One region of the Amycolatopsis thermophila genome, then DNA from elsewhere that is predicted to be linked to it. Evidence: riboswitches for the same ligand, from Rfam matches in the RefSeq annotation. Region 1 holds a riboswitch; the other holds the start of a gene.

What was found. Region 1 has a riboswitch for glycine ahead of gcvP (aminomethyl-transferring glycine dehydrogenase). Riboswitches for the same ligand answer to the same signal wherever they lie in the genome.
Region 2: it holds a riboswitch for glycine, as region 1 does, so the genes downstream of both, FB470_RS01795 (glycine cleavage system protein H) here and gcvP (aminomethyl-transferring glycine dehydrogenase) in region 1, are expected to answer to the same signal.

The regions. Positions count from the first base shown of each region.
Region 1 is NZ_JAUSUT010000001.1:3,711,783-3,716,192, reverse strand. Features, by position in the region: gene gcvP (aminomethyl-transferring glycine dehydrogenase) at 1-1,835, opposite strand, end outside; glycine riboswitch at 1,958-2,049, opposite strand; gene FB470_RS18280 (3-oxoacyl-ACP reductase) at 2,083-2,847, opposite strand; gene FB470_RS18275 (gamma-glutamyl-gamma-aminobutyrate hydrolase family protein) at 2,880-3,554, opposite strand; gene FB470_RS18270 (glutamine synthetase family protein) at 3,607-4,410, opposite strand, start outside.
Region 2 is NZ_JAUSUT010000001.1:392,825-397,234, reverse strand. Features, by position in the region: gene FB470_RS01805 (hydantoinase B/oxoprolinase family protein) at 1-154, opposite strand, end outside; gene FB470_RS01800 (hydantoinase/oxoprolinase family protein) at 151-2,226, opposite strand; glycine riboswitch at 2,386-2,477, shown strand; glycine riboswitch at 2,479-2,570, shown strand; gene FB470_RS01795 (glycine cleavage system protein H) at 2,759-3,070, shown strand; gene glyA (serine hydroxymethyltransferase) at 3,070-4,341, shown strand; partial or broken gene FB470_RS01785 (L-serine ammonia-lyase) at 4,352-4,410, shown strand, end outside.

The sequences.
Region 1 (4,410 bases):
AGGTCCACGTCACCGTCGTCATTGCAGGCGACCACGACCACGCGCATCCCGGCCAGCACGGCGGACGCGGCGTTGGTGCCGTGCGCCGACGACGGGATCAGGCACACGTCGCGCTCCGGCCGGCCGTTGGCCCGGTGGTAGGCGCGGATGGCCAGCAGGCCGGCCAGCTCACCCTGGCTGCCCGCGTTGGGCTGCAGCGACACCTCGTCGTACCCGGTGACCTCGGCGAGCCAGCCGCACAGCTGGTCGATCAGCTCGCGGTAGCCCGCCGCGTCCTCGGCCGGGGCGAACGGGTGCAGGCCCGCGAACTCCGGCCAGCTGATCGGCTCCATCTCGGCGGTCGCGTTGAGCTTCATGGTGCAGGAGCCGAGCGGGATCATGCCGCGGTCCAGCGCGTAGTCCTGATCGGACAGCATGCGCAGGTAGCGCAGCATCGCCGTTTCGGAGCGGTGGGTGTGGTACACCTCGTGCGTCAGGAACTCGCTGGTCCGCGCGAGCCCGGTGGGCAGCGCGGTCGCGTCGCCGGCGATGCCCGGCCGGACGTCGAAGGCCCGCAGCACCCGGTCCACGATGTCCACAGTGGTCACCTCGTCGCAGGCGATCCGCACGTGGTCGTCGTCCACCCGGCCCAGGTTGATGCCCGACTCGCGGGCGGCGGCGACCACCGCGGCCGCGCGGCCCGGCACCCGGGTGAGCACGGTGTCGAAGAAGCCCTCGTGCACGACTTCGACGCCCGCCGACCGCAGCGCGCCGGCGAGCCCGGCGGCCAGGCCGTGGACCCGCTGCGCGATCTCCGTGAGCCCCTCGGGCCCGTGGTAGACGGCGTACATCGCGGCCAGCACGGCGGGCAGCACCTGCGCGGTGCAGATGTTCGAGGTCGCCTTCTCGCGACGGATGTGCTGCTCGCGGGTCTGCAGCGCGAGCCGGTAGGCGGTGTTGCCGTCCGCGTCGACCGAGACGCCGACCAGGCGGCCGGGCAGCGACCGCTCCAGGCCCTTGCGCACCGCGAGGTACCCGGCGTGCGGGCCGCCGTAGCCGAGCGGCACGCCGAAGCGCTGGGTGGTGCCGGCCGCGATGTCGGCGCCGAACTCCCCCGGCGCGGTGACCAGCGTCAGCGCCAGCAGGTCGGCGGCCACGGTGTAGAGCGCGCCCGCGTCCTTGGCGACCGTGCCGATCGCCTCGTAGAAGCCCCGGCCGCGCAGCACGCCGGACGCGCCGGGGTACTGCACGACGACGCCGAAGAAGTCCTCGGGCAGCCCGGTGCCCAGGTCGCGCACGTCGACCTCGATGCCGACCGCCTCGGCCCGCGTCCGCACCACCGCGATGGTCTGCGGCAGGCACTCGGCGTCCAGGACGACGCGCGACGACTTCGCCTTCGACACGCGGCGCATGAGCAGGACGGCCTCGGCGACCGCGGTGGACTCGTCGAGCAGGGAGGCGTTGGCGATGTCCAGGCCGGCCAGGCCGGACACCATGGTCTGGAAGTTGAGCAGCGCCTCGAGCCGCCCCTGCGAGATCTCCGGCTGGTACGGCGTGTACGCGGTGTACCAGGCCGGGTTCTCCAGCACGTTGCGGCGGATGACCGGCGGGGTGACGGTGTCGCTGAAGCCCAGGCCGATCATCTGCGTCATCCGGCGGTTCTTCGCGGCGAGCGCCCGCAGCTCGGCGGTCGCCTCCTGCTCGGAGGCCGGGGGCAGGTCCAGCGCACCCGTGGTGCGGATGGACGCCGGGACGGCGGCCTCGACCAGGGCGTCCAGGCTCCCGTACCCGCACTCGGCGAGCATCTTGGCCTGTTCGTGCTCGGAAGGTCCGATGTGACGATCGGCGAAGGACATCGGGAGCTCCTCATCTACGGGTGCGGGAACTCCCCCTCTGTCATCGGCACCTGAGAGTTTCACCGCGCTCGCGGCTTTCACCTTGGGTGAGGCGCGATGCGCGCCTGCTTTCCAGAGTGGCCTGGCGCGGAGCGGTAACTGGTACCTGAGAGATTGACGGGGAAGTTGCTCCTTCGGTGCCCCAGTGACCTGGGGACTCTCCCGCTCCGGCTCGTGACGGCCTGGTGTTCAGTTGTCCGGCTTCAGTCTACAGCGGGGTAACGTACGCGCCCGAGATACCGCCGTCCACCAGGAACTGCGACGCCGTGATGAACGACGCATCGTCGCTGGCCAGGAACGCCACGGCGGCGGCGATCTCCTCCGGTTCGGCGAACCGGCCCAGGGGCACGTGCACCAGACGGCGGGCGGCGCGCTCCGGGTCCTCGGCGAACAGCTCGCGCAACAGCGGGGTGTTCACCGGTCCGGGGCACAGGGCGTTCACCCGGATCCCCTCGCGGGCGAACTGCACGCCCAGCTCACGGGTCATCGCCAGGACCCCGCCCTTGGACGCCGTGTAGGAGATCTGCGAGGTCGCCGCACCCATCACGGCGACGAACGACGCGGTGTTGACGATCGAGCCCCGGCCCTGCCGCCGCATGTGCGGGATGGCGTACTTGCAGCACAGGTACACCGAGGTCAGGTTGACCTGCTGGACCCGCTGCCACGCGTCGATGCCGGTGGTCAGGATCGAGTCGTCCTCCGGGGGCGAGATCCCGGCGTTGTTGAACGCGACGTCGAGCGAGCCGAAGCGGTCGACGGTGGTCGCGAACAGGGCCTCGACCTGCTCCTCGCTGGTCACATCCGTGGCGATGAACTCGCCACCGACCTCGTCCGCCGCGGCCTTGCCCGCCTCGGCGTCGACGTCGGCGACCACCACCGTGGCGCCCTCGGTCGCCAGGCGGCGCGCGGTCGCCAGGCCGATCCCGCTGCCGCCGCCGGTGATGACCACGACCCGGCCGTCGAACCGCCGCATCCCTGTACCTCCGTGCTCCTCGGGCGGGCCGGTCAGCGGCATGCCGCCACCAGCGCCGCGAACAACCGGACCTCCTGCGTGTCCTGCTCCGGATGCCACTGCACGCCGACCACGAAGTCGTCGCCGGGCAGCTCGACGGCCTCGATCGTGCCGTCGGCGGCCCAGCCGACCGCTGCCAGGCCGTCGCCGAGCCGGTCGACGGCCTGGTGGTGGTAGCACTGGCCCTTGGTTTCGGTGCCGAGGATCCCCGCCAGGCGGCTGCCCCCGGCGAGCGCGACGCGGCTCGGCCCGTAGACGCCGGGCGCGGGCTGGTGCCCGGTGTGGCCGACGCGGTCCGGCAGGTGCTGGATCAGGCTGCCGCCGAGGGCCACGGTGAGGACCTGCATGCCGCGGCACACGCCGAGGACCGGCAGACCGCGGTCGAGGGCGGCCCGCGCCAGGGCGAACTCGAACGCGTCCCGCTCCGGGCGGGTCACGGTCTTGCCCTGGGCCGGTTGTCCGTAGCGCTCCGGCTCGACGTCCGCTCCCCCGGCGAGGACCAGGGCGTCCACCGCGGACAGGACGTCGGCGTCCTCGCCGGCCGGCGGCAGGAGAACGGGGACGCCGCCCGCGTTGCGCACGGAGTCCACATAGGATCGCGGCAGCAGGGCGGCGTCGGTGTGCCAGACGCCCCAGCTCGCCTTCTCCAGGTAGGAGGTGATGCCGATGACCGGTCGAGAACAGCGGCGCCCGTCGCCTCCGTTGCGCGTGGTGGCGGGCCTAGAGTCGTTCGAACCCACGCCGGCGCTCCCAGTCGGTGACGGCGGCATCGAAGGCGGCGAGCTCGACCCGCGCCGCGTTGAGGTAGTGCTCGACGACGTCCTCGCCGAACGCCTCGCGGGCGACCTTGCTGTCGGCCAGCAGCTCCGCCGCCTCCCGGAGTGTGGCCGGCACGGTCGGCTTGTCCGAGCGGTAGGCGTTGCCGGTGAACTCGTCCTCCAGCGGCAGCTCGTTGTCGATGCCGTGCAGTCCGGCGGCGACGAGCGCGGCGACGGCGAGGTACGGGTTGACGTCCCCACCCGGCACCCGGTTCTCCACCCGCAGTGACGGCCCGTGCCCGACGACACGCAGCGCGCAGGTGCGGTTGTCGGTGCCCCACGCGACGGCGGTCGGCGCGAAGCTGCCGGGCACGAAACGCTTGTAGGAGTTGATGTTCGGGGCGAGGAAGCAGGTGAGCTCGCGCAGGCAGGCCAGCTGCCCGGCGATGAAGTGCCGCATCAGCGCGGGATCTTCGCCGAACACCGGAGCACCGTCCGTGCCGCGCAGGCTGAGGTGGATGTGACAGGAGTTGCCCTCGCGCTCGTTGTACTTCGCCATGAAGGTGAGGCTGCGGCCGCTCTGGGCGGCGATCTCCTTGGCGCCGGTCTTGTAGATGCTGTGGTTGTCGCAGGTGCGCAGGGCCTCGTCGAAGCGGAACGCGATCTCGTGCTGGCCGGGGTTGCACTCGCCCTTCGCGGACTCGACGTACATGCCGGCGCCGGTCATGCCGTTGCGGATGCGGCGCAGCAACGGTTCCAGCCGCGC
Region 2 (4,410 bases), 3.3 Mb from region 1:
CGCGGCCGTGGGCGTCGCACAGCGCGGCGGAGAAGTCCATGCTGGACGCGACGAGCTGCGAGTGTGCGGTGCGCAGGATCGTGATCGCCATTTCGTCGGCGATGCCGGTGACGGCGTTGCGGAAGACCTCGAAGGTCACGGCGTCGCGGATCATGCGGCACTCCAGGTGATCACGATGTTGTTGAACCGGTCGCGGTGCACTCGCGCACCGGGCGGGACGAGGGTGGTGGCGTCCATGTCCTCGACGACCACCGGTCCCGCCACCGGTTCGGTGCCGAGGGCGGACCGTCCCACGACCGGGGTCGGCACGGTCTCGGCGAACCGGCAGTCGCGGGTGGTGGGTTCGCGGTCGGCGGCGGGCAGGCTCAGCACGTCGGCGATGGACACCGGGGTGGGCACCCGGCCGCGGACCCGGAGGTTGACCAGCTCGACCAGTTCGTCGGTGCCGGCCCGGCCGTAGGTGCGCTTGTGCTCGGCGTGGAACCGCGATCGCACCTCGGCGAGCAGGTCGCCGGTGAGGTCGCCGTCGGGCACCCGGATGCGCAGTTCGAACCGCTGCCCGCGGTAGCGCATGTCCAGCAGCCGGTCCACCACGGCGTCCGGCCCCAGCTCGTCGGTCACCTTCGCGGCGAGGCGGCCGAACTCCGCGGCGAGCGCGCTGGTCTGCGCGAACTCGTCCCGGTACGGGGTGAGCTCGTGCCGCTCGGTGTCGGCGACGAGCAGGCCCAGGCTGCTGAACAGGCCCGGGTACACGGGCACGATCACGGTGGAGATGCCCAGTTCGCGGGCCAGCGCGGCGGCGTAGAGCGGACCGGCGCCGCCGAAGGCGACCATGGTGGCCTCCCGCGGGTCGCGTCCGCGTTCGCTGGTCACCGCCTTGACCGCGGTCGTCATGCTCGACACCGCCACCTGGTAGGCGCCTCGCGCGGTGCCCGCCACGTCGTCGCCGAGCTGTTCGGCGACCGGGGTCAGCGCCTTCACGGCCAGGTCGGGGTGGACCGGCACGCGGCCACCGGCCAGGGCGTGCGGGCTGAGGTACCCGAGCGTCACGTTGGCGTCGGTCAGGGTCGGCAGTTCACCGCCCTGCCCGTAACAGGCCGGGCCCGGCCGGGAACCGGCGCTGGCGGGACCCACGTGCAGCGCGCCGGCCGGGTCCACGGAGATGATGCTGCCACCGCCGGATCCGACCTCGGCGATGTCGATCGAGGGGGCGCGCACCGGGTACCCGGCGCCGGAGCTGAGGCCGCGGGCGACGTTCATCCCGCCGCCGACCTCGTAGTCGGCGGAGACGAACGGCTCGCCATCCTCGATCAGGGAGGCCTTCGCCGTGGTCCCGCCCATGTCGAAGGCGACCACTGTGGACAGTCCGATCAGCTGGGCCAGCTTCTGCACCGCGGTCACCCCGGCCGCGGGACCGGATTCGATGATCTGCACCGGCCGCTGTGCGACGGAAGCCGCCTCCAGCAGCCCGCCACTGGACTGCATCACCAGCAGCGGTGCGGTCACCTCGGCCGCCCGCAGCCCGGCTTCCAGCCGGGTGAGGTAGCCGTGCACGGCCGGGCCGACGTAGGCGTTGACGGTCACGGTGCTCGTGCGCTCGAACTCGTGCGGCTGCGGCGACACGTCGACCGACGCGGTGACGTAGACGCCGGGCAGCTCGGCCCGCAGCAGCTCGGCGACCCGGCGTTCCTCGTCGGGCCGGACGTAGGAGTTGATCAGGCACACGGCCACCGCCCGGATCCCCGCCGCCCGCAGGCGCGCGGCCAGGGTGCGGATCTCGTCGTCGTCGGCCGGGGGATCGAGCCGCCCGTCGGCGGTGATGCGCTGGTCGAGTTCGTACCGGTGCCGCCGCCGGGCGAGGGGCACCGGCTTGGACCAGGACAGGTCGTAGAGCACCGGCCGCCGCAGCCGGCCGAGCTCCAGCACGTCGCGGAAGCCGCGGGTGGTGACGACCGCGGTGCGGACGCCGGTCATCTCCAGGATCGCGTTGGTGGCCACGGTGGTGCCGTGCAGCATCGCGGTGACGGCTTCCGGTTTCGCCCCGGCCGCGGCCAGCACACCGGTGGTCGCCGACACCACCCCCGCGCCGTAGTCCGGCGGGGTGGAGGGGACCTTCATCGGGACAACGTCGCCGGCCGGACCCAGCGCGATGACGTCGGTGAAGGTGCCGCCGATGTCGGCGCCGACTCGCCAGCCGGCCGGTCGGGGATCGGGACGGGAAGCCACGGGATCTCCTTCACTGAACGAGTAAGTGGGATCACAGTAAACTCGGGTTGAGATATCAGCAAGAGTCAGTTGGCGTTTTTGAACGTCAGGCCAGCCTCTTGACCGGCCCGGACCGGTCCCGTTAGGTTCGGCATCCGTCAAACTGCATATCGCGCCATTCGAACCGGAGCGGGAGAGCTCCCGCCGCGGGCGGGACGCCGAAGGAGCAACACTCCCCAGAATCTCTCAGGCACCCCCACCGCTCCGGCGAGGCGAACTCTGGAAAGTCAGGACCCGGTCCTGCGCCCACGGTGCAAACCGCTCCCGCGGTGAAGCTCTCAGGTATCGATGACAGAGCGGGGAGGCCCACCCAGCCGTGGTGCCGCGTCGGTGCGGTGCCGGACACCGGGAGCCTCCTGCCGTGAACTCCGTTCCCGCATCCCCCTCCCGTGCCGGGACCGCCGCGCCATCCGCCGGCCCGCCCACCACACGGTCCACTCCGGACCCGATGCCGGCCGCTGCCGTGCGGGCCCGATCAGCCGAGGAGGCGCCCGTGTCCGTTCCGGCCGAGCTGAAGTACACCGCCGAGCACGAGTGGCTCGACGTCGACGGGGACACCGCCACCGTCGGCAGCACCGTCGCGGCGGGCCGGCCGTGCGGTGAGATCGAGTCCACCAAGTCGGTCAGCGAGCTCTACGCGCCGGTGGACGGCGAGGTCGTCGAGGTCAACGCGAAGGTCGCCGCCGACCCCGGTCTGCTCAACACCGACCCGTTCGGCGAGGGCTGGCTGATCCGGATGAAGGTCGCCGCGGTGGGCGACCTGCTCGACGCGGCCGCCTACCTGGCGCGCACCGGCGGCGCCTGATGGGTACGCACGACCTCCCGCTGTCCGAAGTGGACCCCGAGGTGCACGCCGCGGTGACGTCCGAGCTCGACCGTCAGCGGCACACCCTCGAGCTGATCGCGAGCGAGAACTCCGCGCCGGTGGCGGTGATGCAGGCGCAGGGCTCGGTCCTGACCAACAAGTACGCCGAGGGTTATCCCGGTCGCCGGTACTACGGCGGCTGCGAGCACGTCGACACCGTGGAACGACTCGCCATCGACCGCGTGAAGCAACTGTTCGGATCCCGTTTCGCCAACGTCCAGCCGAATTCCGGGGCACCGGCCAACGCGGCGGCCATGTTCGCGATGCTCGAAGCCGGTGACACCGTGCTCGGCCTCGACCTGGCCCACGGCGGGCACCTGACGCACGGGATGCGGGCGAACTCCAGCGGCCGGTTCTACCGGGTCGTGCCCTACCACGTGCGTGACACCGATTTCCGGCTGGACCTGGCCGAGGTCGAGCGGCTGGCGGCCGAGCACCGCCCGAAGCTCATCGTGGCCGGCTGGTCGGCCTACCCGCTGCACCTGGACTTCGCCGCGTTCCGCCGCATCGCCGATGACGTCGGCGCGCGCCTGGTGGTGGACATGGCGCACTTCGCCGGGCTCGTGGCGGCCGGCCTGCACCCCAGCCCGGTGCCGCACGCCGACGTCGTCACCACCACGACCCACAAGACTCTCGGCGGCCCGCGCGGCGGCGTGATCCTCACCGACGACGCGGCGCTGGCCAAACGCATCGACTCGGCGGTCTTCCCGGGGCAGCAGGGCGGTCCGCTCGAGCACGTGATCGCGGCGAAGGCGGTGGCGTTCAAACTGGCCGGGACCGAAGAGTTCCGCGACCGGCAGCGCCGCACCCTCGAGGGCGCCCGCCTCATCGCCCGCCGGCTGCTCGCCGACGACGTCCGGCAGGCCGGGATCTCGGTCCTCACCGGCGGCACACAGGTCCACCTCGTGGTGGTGGACCTGCGGCACTCGGCGCTCGACGGGCGCCAGGCCGATAACCGGCTGCACGCGGCCGGCATCACCGTGAACCGCAACGCGGTGCCCTTCGACCCGCGTCCGCCGATGGTGTCCTCGGGAGTGCGGATCGGCACGCCCGCGCTCGCCACGCGCGGCTTCGGCGCCGCGGAGTTCGCCGAGGTCGCCGACATCCTCGCGACGGCGCTCGTCACGTCCGCGCCGGAGGATGTGCTGCCCGGGTTGCGTGCCCGCGTGGCGGCGCTGGCCGCGAAGTTCCCGCTCTACCCGGAGATGTGAGGGCCGCGCGGTGGCGCTGAGCGCGTTCGACCTCTACACCGTCGGAATCGGCCCGTCCTCCTCGCACAC